DNA from 3 places in the Desulfonatronospira sp. MSAO_Bac3 genome. Region 3 is predicted to be linked to each of the others. Evidence: predicted binding sites of a transcription regulator. Region 3 holds the regulator's gene; each other region holds the start of a gene.
What was found. The regulator sigma-54, encoded in region 3, starts transcription at its own class of promoters, with help from an activator protein. The targets are predictions, from matches to a motif close to CTGGCACGGNNNNTGCTT.
Positions count from the first base shown of each region.

Region 1 (7,739 bases), on a different contig from region 3:
ACCAGCCTCTCGGAAATCCTGCCTCTGGCCATGATGTCCCCGGCCAGAATGAAAAGGGGGACTGCTATGAGGGAGAAATTGTCAGTGCCGGAAAACATCCTCTGGGCCACAAGCATCAAGGGCACGCCTTCCTGCATGAGAATGACCATGGAGGCCAGTGCAATGGCAATGGCCACGGGCACTCCCAGAAACAAGAGAACCAGAAAAGAGGTGAACAGGATCAGGGCCATTGTTTATTCCCGTCCCGGGGCTGGCTGTCCTGGCCCTGCCCTTCGGCTTTTTTCCCCCTGTAGCCGGGCTGATGCCCGGGAAACATTTCCAGGAGCAGGGCGTGCAGGCCGTAGAGGATCATGACGGCAAAAGAAAAAGGCATCACCGAGTAGATCAGTGGTATGGGGAGCCTTAGAGATGCTGTCACCTGTCCGGATTGAAACTCTATGTAGCTCAGTGCGTACCACATGCCTGCGGCGAAAAAGAAAATAGAGGCTGCAATGGTGGCTGTACGGATGAGGCGGCGCACTATATCCGGCAACAGTCCCACCACAAAGGTGACTGTAATGTGCAGGCCCCTGCGATAGGCCATGGTTGCGCCCAGAAAGGTCAGCCAGACCAGCATGTACCGGGAAAGCTCTTCTGACCAGGGCAGGGCCTGGAAGTATACCCGGAAAACTATCTGCATGCTGATGGCCGTTATCATGGTCAGCAGGGCGCAAAAAGCAATTATGCCTACAACGGCGTCAATGCGGCTGCAGAGTGCATCGACGCCGTTTATTATTTTGCCTGTCAAGGCTGTCAACCTTCTGTATGTGTTTTAATTGTCCAGAAAGTATCTTTTCGGGGATGCCGGGAGGTTAAAGCTCATCCAGGATGCGCTCCAGGTATTCCCCGAAATCATCCCCGTATTTATCATACACCGAGTGCACCTCGCTGCGGAAGGCTTCCAGGTCCGGCTCCTCGATGACCTGCATGCCCCTTTCCTGGAGTTCCTGCAGCTGCTCTTCCTCCATTTCAAAGTTTACCTGCCGTGCATGCTCTGAAGCTTCCTGGGCAGCCTCGACGAATATTTCCTGCTGTTCCGGGGACAGGCCCTGCCAGTTCATCTGGCCCATTACGAAAATAGCCGGGGCATAGGTATGTCTGGTCATGGAAAGGTAATCCTGCTGCTCGTCCAGCTTGAAGGCATGAATGACATTGACCGGGTTTTCCTGTCCGTCAATGGTGCCCTGGCGCATGGCAGTAAGGGCCTCGGTCCAGGCCATGGGTACAGCGTTGGCTCCCAGGGCCCTGAAGGTATCTATGTACACCGGGTTTTCCATGACCCGGATCTTCAGGCCCGAAACGTCCTCAGGAGTGTGCACCGGACGTTTGGAGTTGGTCAGGTTTCTAAAGCCCCGCTCGGCATAGGCCAGGCCTTTGAGGTTGACCCTTTTCAGATTATCCAGCAATTCGCTGCCAATGGGGCCGTCCAGTATGTCATAGGCATCCTCCCGGCTGGGAAAAAGGAAGGGCAGTTCAAGGACTGCGATTTCCTCCACAAAGTTGGCCACTGGACCGTTGGTGATGACCCCCATGTCCACAGTGCCCATGCGCATGCCTTCCAGGAGGTTTCTTTCGTCGCCAAGCTGGGCATTGGGATAAATGGAGATGGAAATCTCCCCGTCGGTGCGCTCCTCTACGATTTCTTTGAATTTCATGGCCGCAATGTGAAAACTGTCTTCTTCATTGACCACATGGGCCAGCCGGATCTCTGTGCTTGCCTGGGCCAGGTCTGGTTCCTTCAGCGTGAAACAAGCTGTTGCAACTACCATAAGCACTGCCGAAAACAAACACGCTAATACTTTTTTCATTTTACCCCTCCGTTTGAATGTTGTGCAAAAGACGGCTATCATAAATATTCAGGCCGCTTTCGAAAGTTTTTTTAACGGAACTGCCCCGGTTGTCAAGTCAGCTCAACTGGTCTAAGCATCCACTCACCAGGCTGCTTTCTAAAGGCTCAAAGCATTTCTGCTCTTTGTTTTTGTGCTGTCCGGGAAAGCAGGGTGCCCTGCAAAGTATGGGGGGATGGATGATAATTAAAAAACTGAGATTAAGGCTGACCAAATTCAGAAGGTACTGGCAGCATTACGTATTTCAGAGTCTGGCAGCTACAGTGGCCCTGTTTGCTCTCATGATGATCATCAACATACAGGAAAAGCCGGTGATTATTGCCTCCATCGGGGCAACAACCTTTATCGTGTTTACCATGCCCGGCTACCTGACGGCCAAGCCCAGAAACGTTATAGGCGGGCATATTATCGGCATGCTGTGCGGTTTTCTTGCTTCTGCAGCCATTATGATCCTGGAAAATCCGCCCACAATCCCCATGGCCATGATTCTTTCCCTGGCTGTAGGTCTGTCCATCTTTGCCATGGTGGTCCTGGATATGGAGCATCCACCCGCTTCGGGAACCGCCCTGGGAGTTGCTCTGCACGGAATTTCGGTCACAGTCACCCTGACCATTCTCGTCAGCATTCTTTTTCTGTCTCTGGTGCACAAGCTGTTCAGGCACCGCCTGAGGGATCTGACCTGATAAACTTACGAAAGCAAAAAGGCAGTAGAGAGGAGGCAAGAGTTGAGGCCCCCCGTATGGAGGGCCTCGCTGTCAGGAGGGGTTTAGCATGAGGAGAAGTGGACCTGGTTTAGAAGCCAGGTTCTTCCTCTCCGGGTTCACCATATTCATCATTTTCGGGTGGCTCATACTCTTCAGGTGCGGGTTCTTCGTACCCTTCAGGTGCACCGGGGTCCTCCATGGGATCTTCATGATCGGGTTCACACCCCATGGAAAAGCCCAGCATAAGTATTGCAGCCAGGGTCAGCAAAAAACCTTTATACCACATTATACGTTACCTCCAAAGTTTATTGAATTCTTAAGTTAGAATGCCGGTTCCTGGCCGGGTTCAGCACCCGGTTCAGCCCCGGGTTCCTGTCCAGGTTCCTGTCCTGGTTCACCGCGCTCGGGTGCTTCATAACCTTCAGGGTCAGGCTGTTCGTATCCGCCGGGGGCACCGGCAGGTTCATGCTGCGGCCCGCAGCCCATGGAAAAAGCGAGCATAAGAACCGCGGCCAGTGTCAGAAGTATTTTCATGAGCCTCATGTCCATGCTCCTGTTAGTAGGCCTGTTCCATGTCCAGTCTGTCCAGCAGGTCGTTTCTCAGTTCTTCGTCAACCTGGGCAGCTTCCATGGCCTGGTTATAAGTTTCCACCTCAAGGCCCTGGTCCTCTACGGCCTCGACCATTTTTTCACCGGCTTCTTCCTGCATCTGCTGAGCTTGTTCAGGGTCCTCAATTCCTTCCAGGTCGGCCTGGAATTCTTCCCTTACTTCGGTAACAGCCTCATAGGCTTCGGCCACCTTGTCCAGTTCAGCATCGCTCAGGTCCACTTCAGGAGCCTCCTGCTGCATCATTTCCTGCTGCTGTTGCTGATCAGGCTGATACTCCTGCTGTTGCTGCTGCTGTTGCTGATCAGGCTGGTATTCCTGCTGGGCTCCGACCTTGAAAGCCATTCCCAGTACAAACATGATTACTACAGCCAGACCAAATACCTTAAGTCCTGTTTTCTGATACATATTTACCTCCATAGTTTAATTTAGTTGAATGCTGATCAGAAATAAGCATTAGCTTGAATCTCTCTTCCAGCAACTGCTGTGCCACTGATTTATTTTTTGGTCTTTTTGGATGCCTGGGGCGGGCTTATTGCTTTTTTATTGCAGTTCAGCATAAAATTATCTTCCAAGTGATATATGCACATATGACAAAAATGACACACTTTAAAAGTGTGCACTTGCGCAGTATGGCTGAAGCTGGTGCACCACCCATATTTGCAGCTTTACAAAATCTGCCTGTTCAGCCGGTCTTTTTAAGATAACGAGGCTGATGCACAGGTGACTGATTTTCCGTAACCATTCAGGAGGGTACCGAAATCACGCCTCTGGCGTGCCTGGGGACAGTTCCCAGGCCTGTGCCAGTAATCAACACCGAGGGGTCCTGAATGGTTACGATTTTCCAGTATTTTCAATGGACTTGGCGAGAGCACTTCCGGGGCGGAAGGGGGTTTAAGACATGCAGGGCTTTATGCAGGGAAATCGAGTATTTTTGGGCGGCTGCAGCTGTTCATGGACGCTGCAGCCGCCAGGTTGTGCTGTTTACCGGTGTTTCCGGTAATAAGGAGGAAGGAGCTGTATGAGAGCGCTCAACCTCTTTTGCCTGCTTTGCACCTGCTTGTCAGGCTGCAAACTTTTGAGGCAAAATTTGAAAGTTATCAGAATGCCGGTTCATCACCAGGTTCCTGCTCTTCCGGGGGTTCGTATCCTTCAGGAGGTTCATACCCTTCGGGAGGGTCGTAGGCGTCAGGAGCCTGGTAGCCTTCAGGAGCTTCCGGTGCGCCCGGCTGTTCTCCAGGAGTCCCAGGTTGCTCACCCGGTGCTCCGGGTTGTTCTCCAGGAGCACCAGGCTGCTCTCCAGGTGCTCCGGGTTGTTCTCCAGGAGCACCAGGCTGCTCTCCAGGTGCTCCAGGCTGTTCACCGGGAGCCCCGGGTTCCTGGGTTCCAGCGGGTGGTTCAGGTGCATCAGGAGCTCCTGGATCTTCAGCTCCTGGGTCGCCAGGGGAATCAGGCTGGTAGCCTTCCTGGGCCTGGGCTTTGAGCCCCAGGCCGAGAACCAGCATCAATACAAAAGTGATGCTTAGAATTTTGTTTGTAAACTGTGAAAACATGAGTACCTCCGGTTTTTATTTGAAAATTCGGCTCAATCTGCAGAGCAGAATGAGGGCGGCTTTGCAGCCGGCTCACAAAAATAAGATATAACAGGCTTTTGCAATAGTTAAAGCCTGTTATATATTAAGCCTTGAAGCTTCTTTAATATTTTATTAGCAACGTTCATGCCAAGAGAATTACAGCTGTTTTTATTCTTGTGTTCCAGGGGGTTGGCGGTTTGAATTCTGCAGGAGGTAAAGCTTTTATTGTCCGGCCAGGAACCTTTGTGTGCAATTCTGGCATAGCAATGGGCCATGGGGTTGCAGCAGGCATAAGGCCTGAAATAAAATCCAGGCTGCCCATGGAGGTTTTGACCTCGAAAGTAAAAAATGGGATTATGATCCTCACTATTAAAGAAAACAGGGGAAACGCCTTGCTGTCTTTTATAAAATAAGTTGCAACGGAGGAAGCTTAATGAAAAGTCTTACGGTCTTGTTATGGTTTGCAGTGTTTGCATGTCTGACGATTGCATTTCCTGTTAATGCCCTTGGAGAGTCCGGTAACAAGCTGGATTATCTTGAGGATCTGCCGCCTCTTCTGGACAGGGAGCTTTTTTTCGATGACCCGGAAATGGACAGCGCAACAATATCTCCTGATGGAGAAAAAATAGCCTTCAGGCAAAAGTTCCAGGGGGTGATGAATATCTGGGTCAAGGACCGGGAAGATTCTTTTGAAGAAGCCAGGCCCCTGACCGACGACGAGCATCCCATAAGGATGTTTTTCTGGAGCAGGGACAGTGAAAATATTCTTTATGCCCAGGATAAACAGGGGGATGAAAATTTCAACCTGTATGCCGTGGATCCTGCGGGGGAAACAGCTGAGGATGCTGATGTGCCTGAATCAAGAGCCCTGACAGACTACGAAGGGGTCCAGACCAGGGTGATAGCCAGGCCAGAGGAAAAACCGGAGTATGTCGTGGTTGCGGTGAACAACCGCGATCCTGCTTTGCACGATGTTTACAAGATTCATGTTCAAAGCGGCGAGCGCGAGCTGATATTTAAAAACGAGCACAATATTACCAGCTGGAAGGTGGATGAATACGGTCGCATCAGGTTTGCATCCAGAGAGACTCCTGATGGGGGCACAGAAATCCTGAAGCTGGAAGAAGGTGAACTGGAGCAGGTCTACCGGGTGGATTTCGGGGAAAGCGCCAGAATAGCACATCTGCCGCGGGGTTATGACAACGACCGGGTTTATCTGGTAACCAACAGGGGCGATGCAGATTTGACCAGGCTGGTTCTTTTTGATCCCCAAAGCGGTGATAAAGAACTTGTGGAAAAAGACCCCGAAGGAGAGGTTGACTTTGGAGGGGCCATATTTTCCCGGGTTACTGACGAGCTCCTGGCCACCTACTACGACGGTGATAAAGAGCGGGTTTACTTTCACGAAGATGAATTCAAGGAGGATTACGAAAGGATAAGGGCCATGCTCCCTGAAGGCGATATAACTTTTCGTTCCAGGACCCAGGATGAAGACATGTGGATCATCAGCGTCAGCCGCGACGTTGATCCCGGCTCGGTATATCTGTATGACCGGGACTCCGGAGAGGTCGATCTGCTCTATCGTTCCCGGCCGGACCTGCCTACTCAGTACCTGGCCAGCATGGAGCCTATAAGGTACGAGGCCCGGGACGGGCTGGAGATTCCGGCCTACCTTACCCTGCCCAGGGGTGTGGAGCCGGAGGACCTGGCCCTGGTGGTCATGCCCCATGGAGGTCCCTGGGTCAGGGACTACTGGGGTTATGATCCCCAGGCACAGTTTCTGGCCAACCGGGGATATGCAGTGCTGCAGCCAAATTACAGGGGCTCTTCCGGATTTGGAAAAGAGTTTTTGAATGCCGGCAACAAAGAGTGGGGCACGGGCTACATGCAGCACGACATCACCGATGGAGTGAAGCATCTCATTGAAGAGGGTGTTGTAGACTCGGATCATGTAGGTATTTACGGGGCCTCCTACGGTGGTTTTGCTACCCTGGCCGGCCTGGCCTTCACCCCGGATCTTTACGCCGCAGGGGCTTCCATGGTCGGGCCGTCGAATATCATTACCCTGATAGAATCTGTGCCGGAGTACTGGAAGCCCATACTCAAGTCCTTCAAGCTAAGGGTTGGTGATCCTGAAGATCCGGAGGACAGGCAACGCCTGAAGGAGCAGTCCCCGCTTTTTTCGGCTGAGAATATCCAGGCCCCGCTGCTGGTGGCTCAGGGGGCCAATGACCCCAGGGTGCCCAAGCGGGAGTCAGACCAGATAGTAGCCGCCCTCAGGGACCAGGGTCAGGTGGTGCAGTACCTGGTGGCCCCGGATGAAGGGCACGGTTTTGCCAGACCGCAGAACAGGCTGGCCTTTTTTGTGGAACTGGAAAGGTTTCTGGCCAGCTTTCTGGGCGGACGCGGTCAGACCGATGTGCCCACCGAGGTGGCCCAGAGGCTGGCGGAGATAATTTATGATCTTGAGGAGGTAGAGGTGGAAGCACCTGAATCGCTGGACTGATACTATCGTGCAGGGGGTCAGGGTTTAAACGATACGCCTGCAGAACTTACTTTTTGCAGGCGTATCAGCTAAGCTGGTAAAAAGGGGAGCAAGCACTCCCCTTTTTTGTTCCAGGACTTATTCGCCGCCTGTATGGCAATCATTGCATGCTACTGGACCGGTTTCTTCACCTTCCCTGGTCATGTCGCGGTGGCAGTCCATGCACTGGTCGTGATAGGCCTTTTCGAAGTACCTGATGTCTCTTTCGTCATCAGCATCTTCAGCCACTGCCATGTCGTGACAGCCCTCGCTCATGCAGCCTGTAATCTCGTTGGTTTCATCCAAGGGTTCACCCTGCTCGTCGTGATGGCATTCGCCACAGTCATAATCCCCGTGCACTGTGTGCGAGAAAGGAACAGGGTCATATTCCATCTCCCCCTCTTCTTCCACGTACTCTTCAGGGGCATAGAGCATCCATTCGTC
Region 1 covers NZ_QYZY01000026.1:30,208-37,946, reverse strand. Annotated here, with positions in the region: gene D5S03_RS00930 (TRAP transporter large permease) at 1-230, opposite strand, end outside; gene D5S03_RS00925 (TRAP transporter small permease) at 221-787, opposite strand; gene D5S03_RS00920 (TRAP transporter substrate-binding protein) at 852-1,808, opposite strand; gene D5S03_RS00915 (HPP family protein) at 2,066-2,569, shown strand; gene D5S03_RS00910 (hypothetical protein) at 2,679-2,876, opposite strand; gene D5S03_RS00905 (hypothetical protein) at 2,912-3,133, opposite strand; gene D5S03_RS00900 (DUF4168 domain-containing protein) at 3,147-3,605, opposite strand; gene D5S03_RS00895 (hypothetical protein) at 4,298-4,750, opposite strand; gene D5S03_RS00890 (hypothetical protein) at 4,969-5,184, shown strand; gene D5S03_RS00885 (S9 family peptidase) at 5,205-7,277, shown strand; gene D5S03_RS00880 (cytochrome c3 family protein) at 7,395-7,739, opposite strand, start outside.
Region 1: D5S03_RS00900 (DUF4168 domain-containing protein) is a predicted target of sigma-54. The motif match lies at 3,673-3,690, and genes of this name have one in related genera.

Region 2 (7,739 bases), on a different contig from region 3:
CTATATCTGTCCCGGAAAAATACCACGTACATGCATCTTACAAGTATAATGCATCGGGTAACAACCTTTAAATCCTTTAAAAAACAACCAAGGAGAAGAAATGGAAGACCACGTCAAACAGGCTCTGGAGATCGTCAAAGCCCAGGCCGCAGTGCGGAACATGACAGAAGAAGAGATAAATTCCATGATCAAATCCCTGTCTGCTGGGATACAGGAAGCTTCCAAAACAGATGAATTACAGGAAAAAGATTCCCAGGAACCTTCTGTGGACCCCAAAAAGGCAATTAAAGAAAAAAGCATAACCTGTCTTGAGTGCGGCAAGTCTTTTAAGGTGCTGACAAAAAAGCATTTTGCCAAGCATGACATGACTCCTGAAGAATACAAAGCCAAATGGGGCTACAAGAAGAATCAGTCCCTTGTGGCCAAATCACTGGCCCGTGAGCGGCGCAAAAAAATGCAGGACATGGAACTGTGGAAAAAACGTGAAATCAAGATGCCCGGCAGATAAACCAAACCACGCCCTCACCCTTGTGTGAGGGCTTTGATTTTTCAAAGGAAAAGAAAATGGCCAAAAACAAGAAGAAAAAGATTCTGGAGGTTGCCGCCCAACTGTTTGCCTCCCAGGGATTCGACAACACCACCACCTTGCAGATCGCCAGGGAAACCAGAGTCACTGAACCCCTTCTTTACTACCATTTCAAGGGCAAAGAAGAAATTTTTACATACATCCTGGCAGAGGTGTTTCAAAAATACGCCGAACATATTGACGAACTGCCCAAAAACACCCAGACAGAGTTTGACAAGATAGCCAACCTCATCAGGCTGCACTCTCACATTGCTGAAGAGCATCCCCAGAATGCCAGGCTGATCCTTTCCAACTGCCCAGGCAAGCTTATGCAGAAACAACATGCCTGCCGGGATATCCTGGAAAAACAGCAGCAGATGGTGTCATCCTATATCCAGGACTGTCTGGAATCCGGCAATGCAAAAAAAGAGTTTGACGCGCACCCTGTGGAGCAAACGGCCCTTATTCTTTTATGTCTGGCCAACGAGTTCATGCGCATGAAAATTATGAGAAAGAAAGACTCTCAGCCCGACACGCAGGGCACTATAGAATTCTGCCGAAAATCTCTGGTGAAATCTTGATCACTATAGCCGCACCCCTGCATACCGGCCGGCATTCTGCACTATTCTTGTACACTGGATGAACAGCAGTTCCCCCTGGAAGATGCGCCTGCTGGAAATCCTTCTGTCACGCTTCCCGGCGTAAATGCAGCCAGAAATGATGTTTAAGGGGTCAGCAGAATCAGATAATTGCCGCCTGTAAAACCCGCTCAAAAAACTTTTTGCAGATACATCCATCCTCCCCGGCATGCTGCTTCAAGCTGCCTTCCGACCCTGTTTTATTTTGACACATGAGACTTTATTGCAAGCCCGGAGGAGGCTTAACCGGAAAATCTGTACGCCGGAGAAATTCGCCACCAGCAGGACTTTTAAATGCAGGCAGAAAGTTTTTTCTTTTTGGCACACTACATGCTTTATGTTTGAAGCCGCATACAATCACAATGTTTCTGTACCTGCAAAGCTGTGAACCGGCACTGAGTTTCAAACTAAAGGAGGTCGCATCATGAAAAAAAATCAATTATTTATTACAACCGCTCTTTTCAGCGTTGTACTTTTTGTCTTCAGTCTTGGGGCTGTACATGCATCAAACTACGATGATGTTTTTGAAAGCGAGATCGACAAAGAAACCGAACTCTCAGCCGATGATATAGAGCATGAAGACCTGCAGGCGTTTGTGCAGGCTTCCAAGGAACTCAAGGAAATCAGGGCTGAGTATACCAGCTTGTTGCATGACGCCGAGGGCGTTCTTTACGAAGACCTTAGAAGTGAGGCAGTGGAAGAAATGCAGGAAGCCATTGATGATGCCGGACTTGATGAAGAAACCTACAGAGGCATTGGCTACCACGTCCAGGAAGACGATGAACTTCTTGCCGATTTTTACTGATCCCCGACAGCGTCCCGGGTGACTTCTTATCACCCGCGGACGCTGATAATTTTGTGCCGCACTCAGGGCATAGCAGGATAAGCCTGCAAAAGTCCATTTTTGTCACACGAACAACGCGAAGCGCGCAGCACGAAGCTAAGCATCCATAAAATAAGTGCCGGGGTGCCTGTCTGTCCCCTGCCCTCCTCACCAATCGAGATACGAAGACTGAACCCGGTTTCTGCCGGATTCTTTGGCCTGGTACAGGGCCTCGTCCGCCAGCTGCAGCAACTGTTCTTTGTTTTTCATGGGGCTTTCTGCACTGTGGGTGGACGTTCCCACACTTATGGTGACTACTGATGCTGTGGGAGAGTGCTCGTGGGTGATGCCCAGGCCCTGCACTGCTGCCCGCAGCTCTTCAGCCACGTGAAGGGCTCCTGCAGCATGGGTTTCGGGCAGAAGAACCACGAATTCTTCGCCCCCGTAGCGGGCGGCCAGGTCCGTGGGGCGGGACAGAGTATTTTTGATCACGTTTGCTACTTTTTTCAGGCAGTCATCTCCTGCTCCATGGCCATAGTTGTCGTTGTAGGGTTTGAAATTATCAATATCCATGATGAGCAGGGATAGAGGCAGGCCGTTGCGCATGCATCGCGACCACTCCCTGGCCAGGTTTTCCTCGAAGAAACGCCGGTTGGGGATTTCTGTCAGGCCATCCTGCATGGACAGCTTTTCCAGCATGTCCGTCTTGATCTTGAGGTTCATCTGGTTTTTGACCCTGGCCCGGACTATGGTAGGCTTGAAAGGCTTGGAGATGTAGTCCACCGCACCCAGGTTGAAGCCCGTCTCTTCGTCTTCGGCAGAATCCATGGCGGTCACAAAAATTACCGGAATGGAGTTGGTCTTCTCGTTTCGTTTCAGCCTGCGGCATACTTCGTACCCGTCCATTTCCGGCATCATTACGTCCAGCAGGATCAGATCCGGGGGGTTGTCGCTTTCTGCTATTTCCAGGGCCCTGGCTCCGCTGGTGGCCGCCATTATCCTGTATTCATCTTTGATGAGCTTTCCCAGGGCATGGATATTGTCCGGCTGGTCATCCACTATAAGTACTGATCTTTTTTCCTTTTTTTCGTCGGAACTCATTCTATACTTACTCCTGATCTTGAAGCCAGTTCCAGCAGTTTTACGACGGCAGCATCGTGTTCAAAGTTTTCCACCAGCCCGGCCAGCTCGTCAACCTCTTCTACCCCTGCCCGGCTGCGCAAAAAACCTGTAACGGCCTCGATAAGCTCGTCCTGGACCATCTCGCTGTTTTTAAGCAGCTGCAGCATGCTGGACATGGCAGCCACACCCTCTTCCTGGTCGACTTCCCGGGTCTGACCTGGAGCTTTTTCCAGGCCGTCCAGCTCTGTCCGGGCCTGCTGCATAGCATGGTCCAGTTCCCGGCGCAGTTCCAGAGTTATTTCCCTGTTCTCCTTAAAGGCCAGATCTATGAAGCTGGCAGCTTCAGCCAGGCGCACGGCCCCGACTGTTCCGGCCAGGCCCTTGAGGGTATGCACAAGCCTTGGGCCGTCTCCGCTTTTTCCCTTGTCCAGCTCTTCATCAATGCGGGCAAACTCACCGCTCAACTGTTCCCGGAAACGCAGCAGCATCCTGTGGTAAAAACCGGAGTCCCTGTCGGCAGATCTGAGCCCCTGGGCCAGGTCGAAACCTTCCAGAGACCGGGGCAGAAGGGATGAGTCCTGCTCAGGCTCCATTTTCTGGACTTTGACTGAATCTCCGGCTTGCAGCCATCTGGCCAGGGTCCGGTAAAGACTGGTGCTCTCTATGGGCTTGGACAGGTGGTCCCGCATTCCGGCCTGCCTGGATTTATTTCTGTCCTCCTCCATTACAGCGGCGGACAGGGCTATAACCGGCAGATCCGGGAAACGCTCCAGTATTTTCCTGGTAGCCTCAAAACCGTCCATGACCGGCATCTGCAGATCCATGAGCACCAGGTCAAAGCTGCCGGCCTCAACCATTTCCACCGCCTCGGCACCGTTTGCGGCCAGGCTCAGTGCGGCCCCGGTCTTTTCCAGCATCTGCCAGGCCACCTCCTGGTTCAAGGCATTGTCTTCAGCCAGCAGGATGGAATATCCCTGAAAAGAGGGTATTGTAAACTGCTCGTCATCGCGGGTATAAGAAGGCGCTTTGCCGGTGGCCTCTGCAATGGCGTTGAATATTGAGGAGGCGGTAACAGGTTTACTCAGAAAACAATTGAAGCATTCAACACTGTCTTCCGGCAGTTCACTGCGCTGGTAAGCACTGACCACCACAAAAGGGGGCCTGTTGCCTTTTAAAAATCCCTCGGCATACAGCCTGTCAATCTCCCTGGCAGCCTGCAGCCCGTCAAGTTCGCCGGGCATTTTCCAGTCCATGAAAACAAATTCATAAGGCTCGCCCGCCCTGTCCGCAGCCACTACCGCGTCGACAGCCGACCGGCCGTCATGGGCCTCTTTCACCTGAAACATGCAGCTTTCCAGAATATTTCGAAGAACCTGCCTGGCTGCTTCATGGTCGTCCACCACCAGTACCCTGTGGCTGTCAAACCCGATACACTCTTGAGTTGTTTCGGCTTCCGGGGCCATTGGCAGATCAATCTCAAAATAAAACCTGCTGCCCTGCCCGGGTGTGGATTCAACCTGGAGCCGGCCGCCCATGCGCTGCACAAGCTTGTGGCTGATGACCAGGCCCAGCCCTGTGCCCCCGTACTTGCGGGTAGTGGAGGTGTCTGCCTGGGAGAATGGCTGGAAAAGCCTCTGGACCTGCTCATCATCCATGCCGATACCGGTGTCTTTTATTTCAAAAAGCAACCGGACTATTTTCGATTCAGAGTCCCGGTCTGCTGCCTCTAACCCCTGACCTCTGTCCCCTGTCCCCTGTCCCAGATCCTGACTTCTGACTTCTGTCCCCTGCTCTCTGACCTCTGATCTCTGACTTCTGACCTCTGACTTATGAACCGCCAGTTCCACGTGACCTTTTTCCGTGAACTTGACAGCATTGCCCAGCAGGTTGGTAAACACCTGTCCCAGGCGCAGGGAATCACCTTTGAGTATTCTGGGAACATCCGTGGAGATGTTGAATATTATTTCCAGGCCTTTGTCTTCTGCAGTGGAGCCGAACAGGGTCTTCATCTGATCCAGCAGTTCATCCATCCTGAAGGTGTGCATGTCCAGTTCCAGCTTGCCTGCCTCAATCTTGGAATAATCCAGGATATCGTTGATGATGCCCAGCAGCATGCGCGAGGAGTTGCTGATTTTATTCAGGTAATCCCGTTGCCGGTCATCAAGGGAGGTCTGCAGCAGCAACTGGCTTAAACCTATTACCGCATTCATGGGGGTGCGGATTTCATGGCTCATGTTGGCCAGGAAATCGCTCTTGGCCCGGTTGGCTGCCTCGGCTTCCTCTCTGGCAAGCTGAACCCGATGTTCGCTTTCTATGCGATGGGTAATGTCTGTGGCTATGCCCATTACCTGGCGTTTTTCCGGGTCATGGGACAGCATCAGCGGAACCTTGGTGGTTTGAAACCAGCGCACCTGCCCCTGGCTGTCGGTCAACTGTTCCTGGGAGATGTATTTTTGCTTGCCGCTCAGCATAACCTCCCGGTCATCCTGGAGAAAGGCCTGTATTTCCTCCTCGGTGGCGGTCATATCGTAGTCTGTTTTGCCCAGCATAGCTTCCTTGGTGGTTCCGAAAAGTTCTGCAACCCTGGTGTTGGCCAGGGTATGCCGGCCATGCCAGTCCTTGGCAAAGATAGGATTGGGAGAGCTGTCAATTATCTGCTGCAGGAAATCTTTCTCCTGGGCAAGCCTCTCCTGAAGCATTATGGACTCGGTTATGTCGTTGGCCGAGGCATAAATGAGACCTTCCCGGGAACTGGCCTGCCATCTAACCCAGATGTAGCCGCCGTTTTTGTGCTGGTAGCGGTTGACCACGTCCCTGACATGCTCGCCCCGGCTCAGACTGCTCATGGCTTCGCGGGTTTTTTCCTGGTCCCGGGGATGCACAAAATCAAACAGATTGCTCCTGGCGATCTCGTTTAAAGGGTACCCCAGGATATCCTCCCAGGCCCGGTTCAGCTTCAGGATACGTCCCTGGAAATCCGCTATCATCAGCAGGCCCAGGGTGACATCAAAAAAACCTTCCAGCTCCCGGGTGGTCTTCTCAAGTTCATCCTGCCTCTTGAAAAGCTCTTCTTCCGCAATTCTCCTGTCAGTGATATCGTGGCCGAAACCCACCACTTCCAGTAAGTTTTCTTCCTGGTCCAACCGGTTCAAAGAGTTCCATTCGACTATGCGCTCATGTCCGTCCTTACGGGTCAGGGTCATCTCATGGTTCTGAACCGGTCCATTCTGCATGTCCTGGAATAACTGCCTGACCTGTTCATAGGAGCTTCCCGGGTACAGGGTAGACCACCAGTCTTTACCCACCAGCTCCTGTGCTGAGTAGCCCGTAACTTTTTCCCCGGCCGGATTGACATAGTTGCAGGTCCCATCAGAGGATATGCCGCATATTATCGCAGGCGACATCTGGATAATTCGGGAAGAGTAGTCTCTTTCCTGGCGCAGCTCCTGTTCCGCCATCTTCTGCTCTGTAATGTCCTCATTAATGCCCACCACCCGCACCGGATTGCCTGTCTCATCATGAATGGACTGGGCCATAGCCCGTATGTGCCTTATCTCACCGTCTTTTCTACGGATCTTGAATTCGGACCGGTAAGCTCCCTGGCCGGCAATCCCTGCCTTAAAATCCTGCTCCGCCTGTTCCCGGTATTCAGGCAACAGGGCATCGGTCCAGTCTTTAACAGAATTTGTGAAATCATCCCGGCTGACCCCGTAAATGCGAAACATGCCCTCATCCCATTCTAAGTACCCATCGGAAATTCTCAGGTCCCATATGCCCAGTTCAGCTGCTTCAGTGGCCAGGCGCAGCCTTTCTGTCAATTCCTGCGTGGCTTGCCTGGCTTCCTTTTCTGCAGTAATATCCAGCCCGGTGCCCCTGAATCCTTTCAGCTCACCTTCTGAATCCTTGACAGGCATCCCGCTCACCCGCTGCCAGATTATCCTGCCGTCCGGGCGTACTGATTGATGCTCCAACCCCTGCCAGGATTCGCCTTTCTCAGCCCAGCCAGCCAGCATTTTTTCAACTCTTCGGGCCTCTTCATGCGGCATGAAATCAAAAGGAGAGCGGCCAAGCACTTCATCCACCCTGCGACCAAGAACATCTTCCACCCTGGGAGTCAAAAAACTGTAAGTGCCTCCAGGGTCTATCTCCCAGATGTATTCCCCGGCGGCCTCGGCAACGTCTCGAAAACGCTGCTCGCTATCCTCAAGTCTTTTCTCATTTCTAAGAAGCATTTGACGTGTCCTCATGAGATCCCTGATCCACAGACCTGCAGATATGACCAACAGGGAAATGGCTGCCAGCCTGGCTATCTCTACAGACACATGCACAAAATCACCAGAAGCGGTCAGCACGAAATTGCTTGCAAAGTCTGTTGCCGCATACAGAAACAACATGCCCACACCCAGGATAAAAAGGACCAGGAACCTGTTTTCCAGCCCCTGCATCCACGTATGACGACAGCAGAAAATAAATATCAGGATACCACCCACCAGAAAAACAAAAAGCCCTTCTATCACCATTGAAGTATGTACAACAATTTCCGGCTTTATCTGCATAAAGGAAAGTAAGCCTACGTTTAGCAGGATACCTG
Region 2 covers NZ_QYZY01000272.1:2,565-10,303, reverse strand. Annotated here, with positions in the region: gene D5S03_RS09230 (Ros/MucR family transcriptional regulator) at 101-508, shown strand; gene D5S03_RS09225 (TetR/AcrR family transcriptional regulator) at 565-1,146, shown strand; gene D5S03_RS09220 (DUF4168 domain-containing protein) at 1,628-2,008, shown strand; gene D5S03_RS09215 (diguanylate cyclase) at 2,195-3,127, opposite strand; gene D5S03_RS09210 (PAS domain-containing hybrid sensor histidine kinase/response regulator) at 3,124-7,739, opposite strand, start outside.
Region 2: D5S03_RS09220 (DUF4168 domain-containing protein) is a predicted target of sigma-54. The motif match lies at 1,522-1,539, and genes of this name have one in related genera.

Region 3 (7,739 bases):
GCAGACCTGTTTTCTGCCCGGGCTGTAATGAATATTGCCAATGTTGATCCAGTCGAAGTTCAGGCCCTGATCAAAGGCCTGCCTGGCGTCCGGACAATTGTCGAAGAGTATAAAAACCGAGGAAAGTCTGTCCTTTAAAGTTGTATGCAGGACGCGGGGGCTTTCCTTGATGGATGCAAAAGTTATGTCGATGTGGCTGGGTACGGCAAGCCCCATGATTTCCTGACGCACCGGGTCTGCAGCGAGTTCATCATTGACCACAAGAATGGTGCTTGAACCCGCGTAGGGCAGCCAGGTCTCGATAACCTGGCCGTGGATCAGGCGATTGTCTATGCGTACCCAGAACATTGTCTTACTCGCCCTTTTTTCCGGAGCCGGCCACCTGCCTTTTGAGCACGTCCCCGGCCACGAGGATTCCCTGTTTGCCGGCAGATTTGATTTCCTGGGCCAGGTCTCCAAGTTCCTGGGTCCTGCCGGAGAGCGCCTTTAAAAGCATGGGGAGGTTCACCCCGGTAATAACCTCTATATGCCCGTGACTTAAAAGGGACAGGCTGATATTGGTAGGGGTTCCCCCGAACATGTCCGTAAGGATTACTACACCGCTGCCTGTGTCTATTTCTTTAACCTTCTGCTTCAACTGGTCAATGATATCCTGCATGGGCCTGGAAACATCCACTCCTATGGCGCAGCAGTTGCCGCTTTCTCCCACCATGGTCTGCGCCGCATGCAGAAGACCGGACCCGAAATCGCCGTGAGTGACTAATATAATTCCTATCATGATGCTCTGGTCACAGGTTTAATTTGAAAATGGGATGTTTCAAAGTTGGTTGTCAACCATCCCCGATTTCTCCTTACTGCTTGAAAAATGGAGCAGATAAGGAAGGGATTTTATACAACCACCCCCGACCCCTCCTTGTCAAGGAGGGGAGCTAAACCGTGGCTTGGACTTGCTTGGGTGGTGGAAGTTTAATCACGATCCAGACGAAGTATTTATACAGATGCATGCGACAGAGTGTTGCCACGCCTCGATCTGCTCCCCTCCTTAGTTAAGGAGGGGTCGGGGGTGGTTGATTGTAAGCTGTCAACACCCACGGCCCTCCTGGCCGGGGAGGGGATTTGCTATCTACTGCTGCAAGCAATCAACCCAGTTGAAAATGTCGGTGTTCCAGTGACACTAAGTAGCCGTTTTTTTTCAGAAAATCCGCCACGTTTTCGGCTACAGCCACGGAGCGATGTCTGCCCCCGGTACACCCGAAAGCCATGGTCAGCCTGTAGCGGCCCTCCTTTTGAAACAGGGGCAGGATAAAGCCAAGGAAGTCCTTGTATTTTTCCAGATAGGAAGACCCCGGAGGCTTGCCCAGCACATAATCCGCAATAGCCGTATCTCTGCCTGACAGGCTTTTGAGTTCTGGTTCAAAAAAAGGGTTGGGCAGAAAACGCAGGTCCTGGACCATGTCGGCCTCGGAAGGCATGCCGTATTTGAATCCAAAGGAAATTATATGCACCCGTATACCGGCAAGAACCTGGTCCAGGCATTCCCATTTTTCCTTGAGTGCCCGGCGCAGGTCGTGGATGCTGAAATCCGATGTGTCCACCACCAGGTGAGCATCGCTGCGCAGTGGTTCCAGGATCTGTTTTTCCTTTTCCAGGGCCTGTTCCAGGCCGATGCCTTCTCCTTCCATGGGGTGCGGACGCCTAGTTTCAGCGTACCGTCTTACCAGTACCGGCGAGCCTGCTTCAAGGTAGATTATCTGCAGACAAATCCTGCTCTGGGACATTTGGTCCCGCACACGGGACCATTCACTGGCGAAGTCGCTCTGACGCAGGTCCATACCCAGGGCCAGCCCCCGGAAGTTTTTGGGGTTTTCCCTGGAAAAAAGCTCCATTATAGTGGGGGCCAGGGTCACAGGAAGTCCGTCCACGCAGAAAAAGCCCAGGTCCTCAAAGACGTTGAGGGCTGTGCTTTTCCCCGCCCCGGAAAGGCCGGTGACTATAACCACCGGGTAGCAGCCTGTATGGTCTTTTTCCCTGTCTGGTAACTCCGTGATTAAACTCTGTTTATTAGATTCCATAGTTCTTCCCTGGTCTGGGCGTTGATGAAGGAATCCTTGAAGTCAGGGTCCTGCAGCAGCCTGGATATAAAAGCCAGGATTTTGAGATGCTTGCCGGCGCTTTTTTCCGGAGCCAGGACCAGGAAAAAAATGTGTACCGGCTTGTGATCCAGGGCTGCAAAGTCCACTCCTTCGCGGCTGAGACCGGCACTGATGAGGATGTTGTCCAGGCCGGCTATCTTGCCGTGGGGTATGGCCACGCCGTCGCCTATGCCCGTGGTGCCCAGGTTCTCCCGGCTTACGAGCACGCTGTTGACCTCACTGCGCTCCAGGAAGTCATGTTTTTCCACCAGGGGTGCAGCAAGTTCATCCAGAACTTCCGCCTTGGTTCTGGAGGCCAGGCCTGCAACGATCTGGTCCGGGCTCAAAAAATCCGCAAGATGCATTGTATCTCTCTATTATTGATTATTCCAGACCAGCTTATACGCCTGGATCAATAAAGCCGAAGTCGCCGTCCTTGCGGCGGTAAACCACGTTTACCCTTTCAGTTTCAGCGTTTAAAAAGACCAGAAATTCGTAGCCCATGGTTTCCAGCTGCATGGCGGCCTCGTCTAAGGGCATGGGCTTGGGTTCGTAGTGGTCCGTGGCCACTATCCGCGGTTCCCGGCTCTGCCCCTCCTCTGCAGGGGAAAAACTGACCACGTCCATGCGCACCTGCTGCTTTTCCCGTGTTTTTTTCTTTTTGTCCTTGATTTTGTCCCTTTGTTTCTTGAGCTGGGCTTCAAGCTTGTCCAGGCTCAGGTCCACGGTGGAGTACATGTCTTCTGTTTCCTCGTTGGCCGAGATATGCAGATCTTTTCCCGTGAGTATGCATTCGGCGATGTGCCTGAATTTCTCCACTTCCATGTTTACCTGCAAAGAAACGTCGTCATTGTCGGTTATATATTTGGACAGTTTTTCAAAACGGTCCCGGGCATAGTTTTTCAGGTGATCAGAGGGTTCGAAATTTTTGAAATTGAATTTGATGTGCATGCTTGCCTCCTTCGATTAATATATAGCTTTGGGATCAGAAAAACTTTTTCCTCTTTGAGGAAGAAGGGATGTCTAAGGCCATGCGGTACTTGGCCACAGTACGCCTGGCAATGTTGACATCCAGGTTTTCTTTTAAAATGGCGGCTATGGCTTCATCGCTCAGTGGTTTTTTGGGGTCTTCCTCGCGGACCATCTTCTTGATGGCGGCCTTTACGCTTTCAGAGCCCACATGGCCCCCTCCATCCATGCTCAGGGCACTGTTGAAGAAAAATTTGAGCTCAAAAATGCCGTAGGGAGTGGAAACGTATTTGCTGGTGGTGATCCTGCTCACCGTGGACTCGTGCATTTCTATGTCCTCGGCCACTTCCTTGAGTATAAGCGGCTTTAACCGGCTTACTCCGTGCTCGAAGAACTCCCTTTGAAATTTGAGTATGCTCTGCATCACCTTGTAAAGGGTGCGTTGCCTCTGGTGCAGGCTCTTCATGAGCCATACAGCTGAACGGGTTTTCTCCTGGATGTATTCGTTTTCCTGCTTGTTTTTCTTGTCTTTGACCAGCTGGTTTTCACCGGTATAAAAGGAGCTGAGCTGCAGGTTGGGCAGTCCTTCTTCGTTCAAAAGGATGACAAAGTCGTCCTCATACTTGTAAACATAAATATCCGGACTGATGTAGACAACGTCCTCGCTGCCGTAGCTGGAGCCGGGGAAGGGATCCAGGCTTCTTATGACCTCGATATATTCCTGCATGTACTCCCGGCTGACCTTGAATTTCTTGAGAAGGGGAGCAATGCGGTTTTTCTCAATATCTTCCAGGTGCTCTTCTACCAGGGAAGTGAGCACCGGATCGTCCTCGTTGAGGGCTTCAAGCTGTACCTGCAGGCATTCCTGTATGTCCCGGGAGCCGACACCTATGGGGTCAAAATGCTGTATGCGTTTTAGTACCCTTTCCACCTGGTCCGGTTCTGTACCGGCGGCTTCGGCTATTTCCCGGGAGGTGGCCTGGAGGTAACCGCGGGAATCAAGATTGCCGATAATTTCTTCTCCGATAACCATGTCGTCCGCTGAAAAATCCTGCAGCTGAAGCTGCCAGAAGAGATGTCCCTCCAGGGAAGGCTTGGAAGAGTACCTGGTCTCAAAGCTTTGCATCTCTTCAGTGGTTTCACGCTCCTGGTGTGCGGACTGTTTGGAACTGCTGGAAAATTCGCCCAGGTAGTTTTCCCAGTCCGCATTCTTAATCATGGACTGTTCTTCGCTGTTGAGGCTGTTTTTGCGGTTGTCTGTCTGGTGAATATCCCGGGCCGCCTGCTCATCCTCCTGGTACTGGGCCTCCTCCAGGATGGGGTTTTCCATAAGTTCCTGCTGCACCACTTCCAGCAGCTCCACTCTGGACAGCTGCAACAGCTTGATGGCCTGCTGCAGCTGCGGGGTCATCACCAGTTGCTGTGAAAGTTTCAGCTGTTGTCTTAGTTCCAGGGACATGTCTTGCTATCCTGCCTACAATTGAAAAGATTCGCCCAGGTATACCTGTCTGGCCCGGGCGTCCTGGGCTATTTCCCCTGGTGTGCCGTTCAGTATAACCTGGCCTTCAAATACGAGGGATGCCCTGTCGCAGATTTTCAGGGTTTCGCGCACGTTGTGATCTGAAATGAGCACACCTATGTTTTTTTCCTTTAGCTTAAGCACAATTTTCTGGATATCATCCACTGCAATGGGATCAATGCCTGCAAAGGGTTCGTCCAGAAGAATGAATTCAGGGTCCTTTATCAGGGACCTGGCTATTTCCAGACGCCGCCTTTCCCCTCCGGAAAGAAAGGAGGCCTTCTGATGAGCAAGCTTAGATATTCCCAGTTCGTGCATCAAAGACTCGGCCTTTTCCCGGCGGAGCTTTCTGTCCCTGCAGGTGTACTCCAGGATAAGCATCAAGTTGTCATAGACGCTCAGTTTTTTAAAAATGGAGCTTTCCTGCGGCAGATAACTCATCCCCAACTCTGCCCTTTTGGGCAGCGAAAGTCCAGTTATATCTTGACCGGCCAGTGCCACCCGGCCTTTGGTGGGGGGGATGATGCCCACCAGCATATAGAAGGTCGTGGTCTTGCCGGCGCCGTTGGGACCAAGAAGCCCCACTATTTCTCCCCGGTTTATGTCCAGGGATATTCCTTTGACCACGGGTTTTTTGCCATACTGCTTGTAAACGTCAAGGGCCTGCAGGGTGCTCACTGTCCGTCCCCGTCTGAATCGTCTGAATGAAAGATTACCCGGACCCTTCTTTCCTCGCTGCCGTATACCCGGGATGTATTGTCTTTGAGGTTGAGAACGATTTTTTCCCCTTCAACACTGTTTTTGCCTTCAATAAGCCTGGGGTCCTGCTCCAGTTCTACAATCTCTGTGTCGGGATAATATGTCAGAAGTCCGCTGCGGCCCTCCCTGCCTTCTCCCTGGATCCGCACCTGTCCCCGGGCGACGATTTTCTCTATGTCATCATCTTCTCCGGCTTCAGGTGCGGTCTCATCCATGTCCGCATCCGACCTGAGATATACGTAAAGCTTGTCTGACCAGAGCTCGAAATCAGGGCGGCGGACATAAACGTCACCGGAAAACACAATTAGATTTTCCGCGCCTTTAAAGGTCATGTCCCGTGAGGTAATCTCCGTACCCTTGTCGTTTTCAGCCTGGATCCCGGCAGGGTAAAGAAATAAGGCCGCCAGGACACAGACCAGGATATAGGGAAAAAATCTGCAGTGCATTGTGATTGCCTGTATTCTGTTCATGATGTGTTTTGTTCAGTTTCCCCGGATGCTGGTCCTGACACCCTGGGTGGCCACGATTTTGTCCTCTTCAAGCATTATAAGGGCCCTGGGGGTGTCTACCCTCATGCCCCGGCCCGTAAAGGAAACATTGTCTTCCAGCAGGACATGTCCCTCGCCTTCCTTGTATGTAGCCTTTTCTGAAGTGGTGTAAAGGCCCCCTGAACGGGCCTTTACGTCGGGCCACATATAAAGGGTTCCGCTGTCCTGGTCTATTCTGCCCCGGGCAGCCCTGATTTCAACAGGTTCGCCGTTTTTCTCTCCGAAATAGGTCATGACAGGTTCCTGCAGAAGGTAGATGTTCTCCTTGCGCATGAAGCCTGCCTGTTTTGCGTCAAGCTCCCAGATTTTTTTGTCCCGGCCGCTTTGAACCAGGGTCAGATCCCTGATGTTTAAATCAACTTCCAGGTCCTGGTCAAAGTCAACTTGTCTCGGCCCCGGGGTTTCGCGCCAGAAAATGCTCAGCAGGAAAAACATGAGCATAACCGTAAGGATTATGGGAAAGGCTTTCTTAAGCATGTTTCTGGACCCATTTGCGCCACTCCTGTTCCAGCCTTCCCTGGGCCTGCAGGATAAAACGCACGGCCTGACGCACTGCTCCGTGGCCGCCTCTTTGTGTACTGGTCCAGGCGGCCAGCTTCCTGATTTCCGGCTGGGCATTGGCCACAGCCATGGGAAGTCCTACGCACTGCATAGGACCTGCGTCCACCCAGTCATCACCGAGGTAGGCCATTTGCGAAAACAACAGGTTTTTTTCCCGGGAAAGCTGCCTGATGAAGGGCATTTTATGGGTTGATCCTGAAAAATAATCATTTATTCCAAGTTCTTTGACTCTTGTTTCCACCGCGCCGGAATTGAGCCCGGTTATCACAGCCACCTCCAGTCCGGCGGCCATGGCCAGCTTAAGCCCCAGCCCGTCCTGGACATTGAACCTTTTTATTATCCGTCCATCGGGGTCGTAGTAAAGACCACCGTCGGTAAGCACCCCGTCGGCGTCCAGGACAAGAAGTTTTACTTTTTGCGCGGCTTGAGCCGGATGGTTATGCATGCAGGGCGTCTCTTATCTTCAAAAGGTTTTGCAGCAGAGAAAAGGTTTCATCTATAGGCCAGGAGTTGGGCCCGTCGCAAAGGGCCATTTCCGGACGGGGGTGAACCTCCATGAATATGCCGTGAGCCCCTGCAGCCACTCCGGCCCGGGCCAGGACCGGGACAAACTCGCGCTGACCTCCGGAGGCGGTCTTGAGGCCTCCGGGAAGCTGCACCGAGTGCGTTGCGTCCAGGATGACCGGAAATCCAAGCCCGGACATGATGGCAATGGACTTGAAGTCCACTACCAGGTTGTTGTAGCCGAAAGTTGTGCCCCTCTCAGTGAGCCATATGCCGGGGTTCCTGGAGGCGGCTTTGTCCACCACCCCGGCCATGTCCCAGGGGGCCATGAACTGGCCTTTCTTGATGTTTACGATTTTTCCCGTGGCAGCAGCGGCCAGGATGAGATCGGTCTGCCGGCAAAGAAGGGCGGGGATCTGGATCACGTCGGCGACCCCGGCCGCTTCATCCGCCTGCTGCGGGGCGTGTATATCCGTAATAACGGGCAGGCCTGTGCGTTTTTTTATCTCCTGCAGCCACTCAAGGCCTTTCTCCATGCCCGGACCCCGGAACCCGTCAAGGGAGCTGCGGTTGGCCTTGTCAAAGGAGCTTTTAAAGACGATGTTCACATCCAGGCTGGCGGCCATACCGGCCAGGCTCTCTGCCGTCTGCAGGGCCATGTCCCTGCTTTCCAGCACGCACGGGCCCAGGATGAAAAACAGGTCTTTTCTGCTTGATTCAAAGAGATCTTTCATAGCATCAGGAGTG
Region 3 covers NZ_QYZY01000337.1:2,864-10,602, reverse strand. Annotated here, with positions in the region: gene D5S03_RS11895 (PTS sugar transporter subunit IIB) at 1-348, opposite strand, end outside; gene D5S03_RS11890 (PTS sugar transporter subunit IIA) at 353-778, opposite strand; gene rapZ (RNase adapter RapZ) at 1,140-2,072, opposite strand; gene D5S03_RS11880 (PTS sugar transporter subunit IIA) at 2,048-2,497, opposite strand; gene hpf (ribosome hibernation-promoting factor, HPF/YfiA family) at 2,532-3,083, opposite strand; gene rpoN (RNA polymerase factor sigma-54) at 3,118-4,560, opposite strand; gene lptB (LPS export ABC transporter ATP-binding protein) at 4,576-5,298, opposite strand; gene D5S03_RS11860 (LptA/OstA family protein) at 5,295-5,825, opposite strand; gene lptC (LPS export ABC transporter periplasmic protein LptC) at 5,862-6,404, opposite strand; gene D5S03_RS11850 (KdsC family phosphatase) at 6,397-6,933, opposite strand; gene kdsA (3-deoxy-8-phosphooctulonate synthase) at 6,926-7,739, opposite strand, start outside.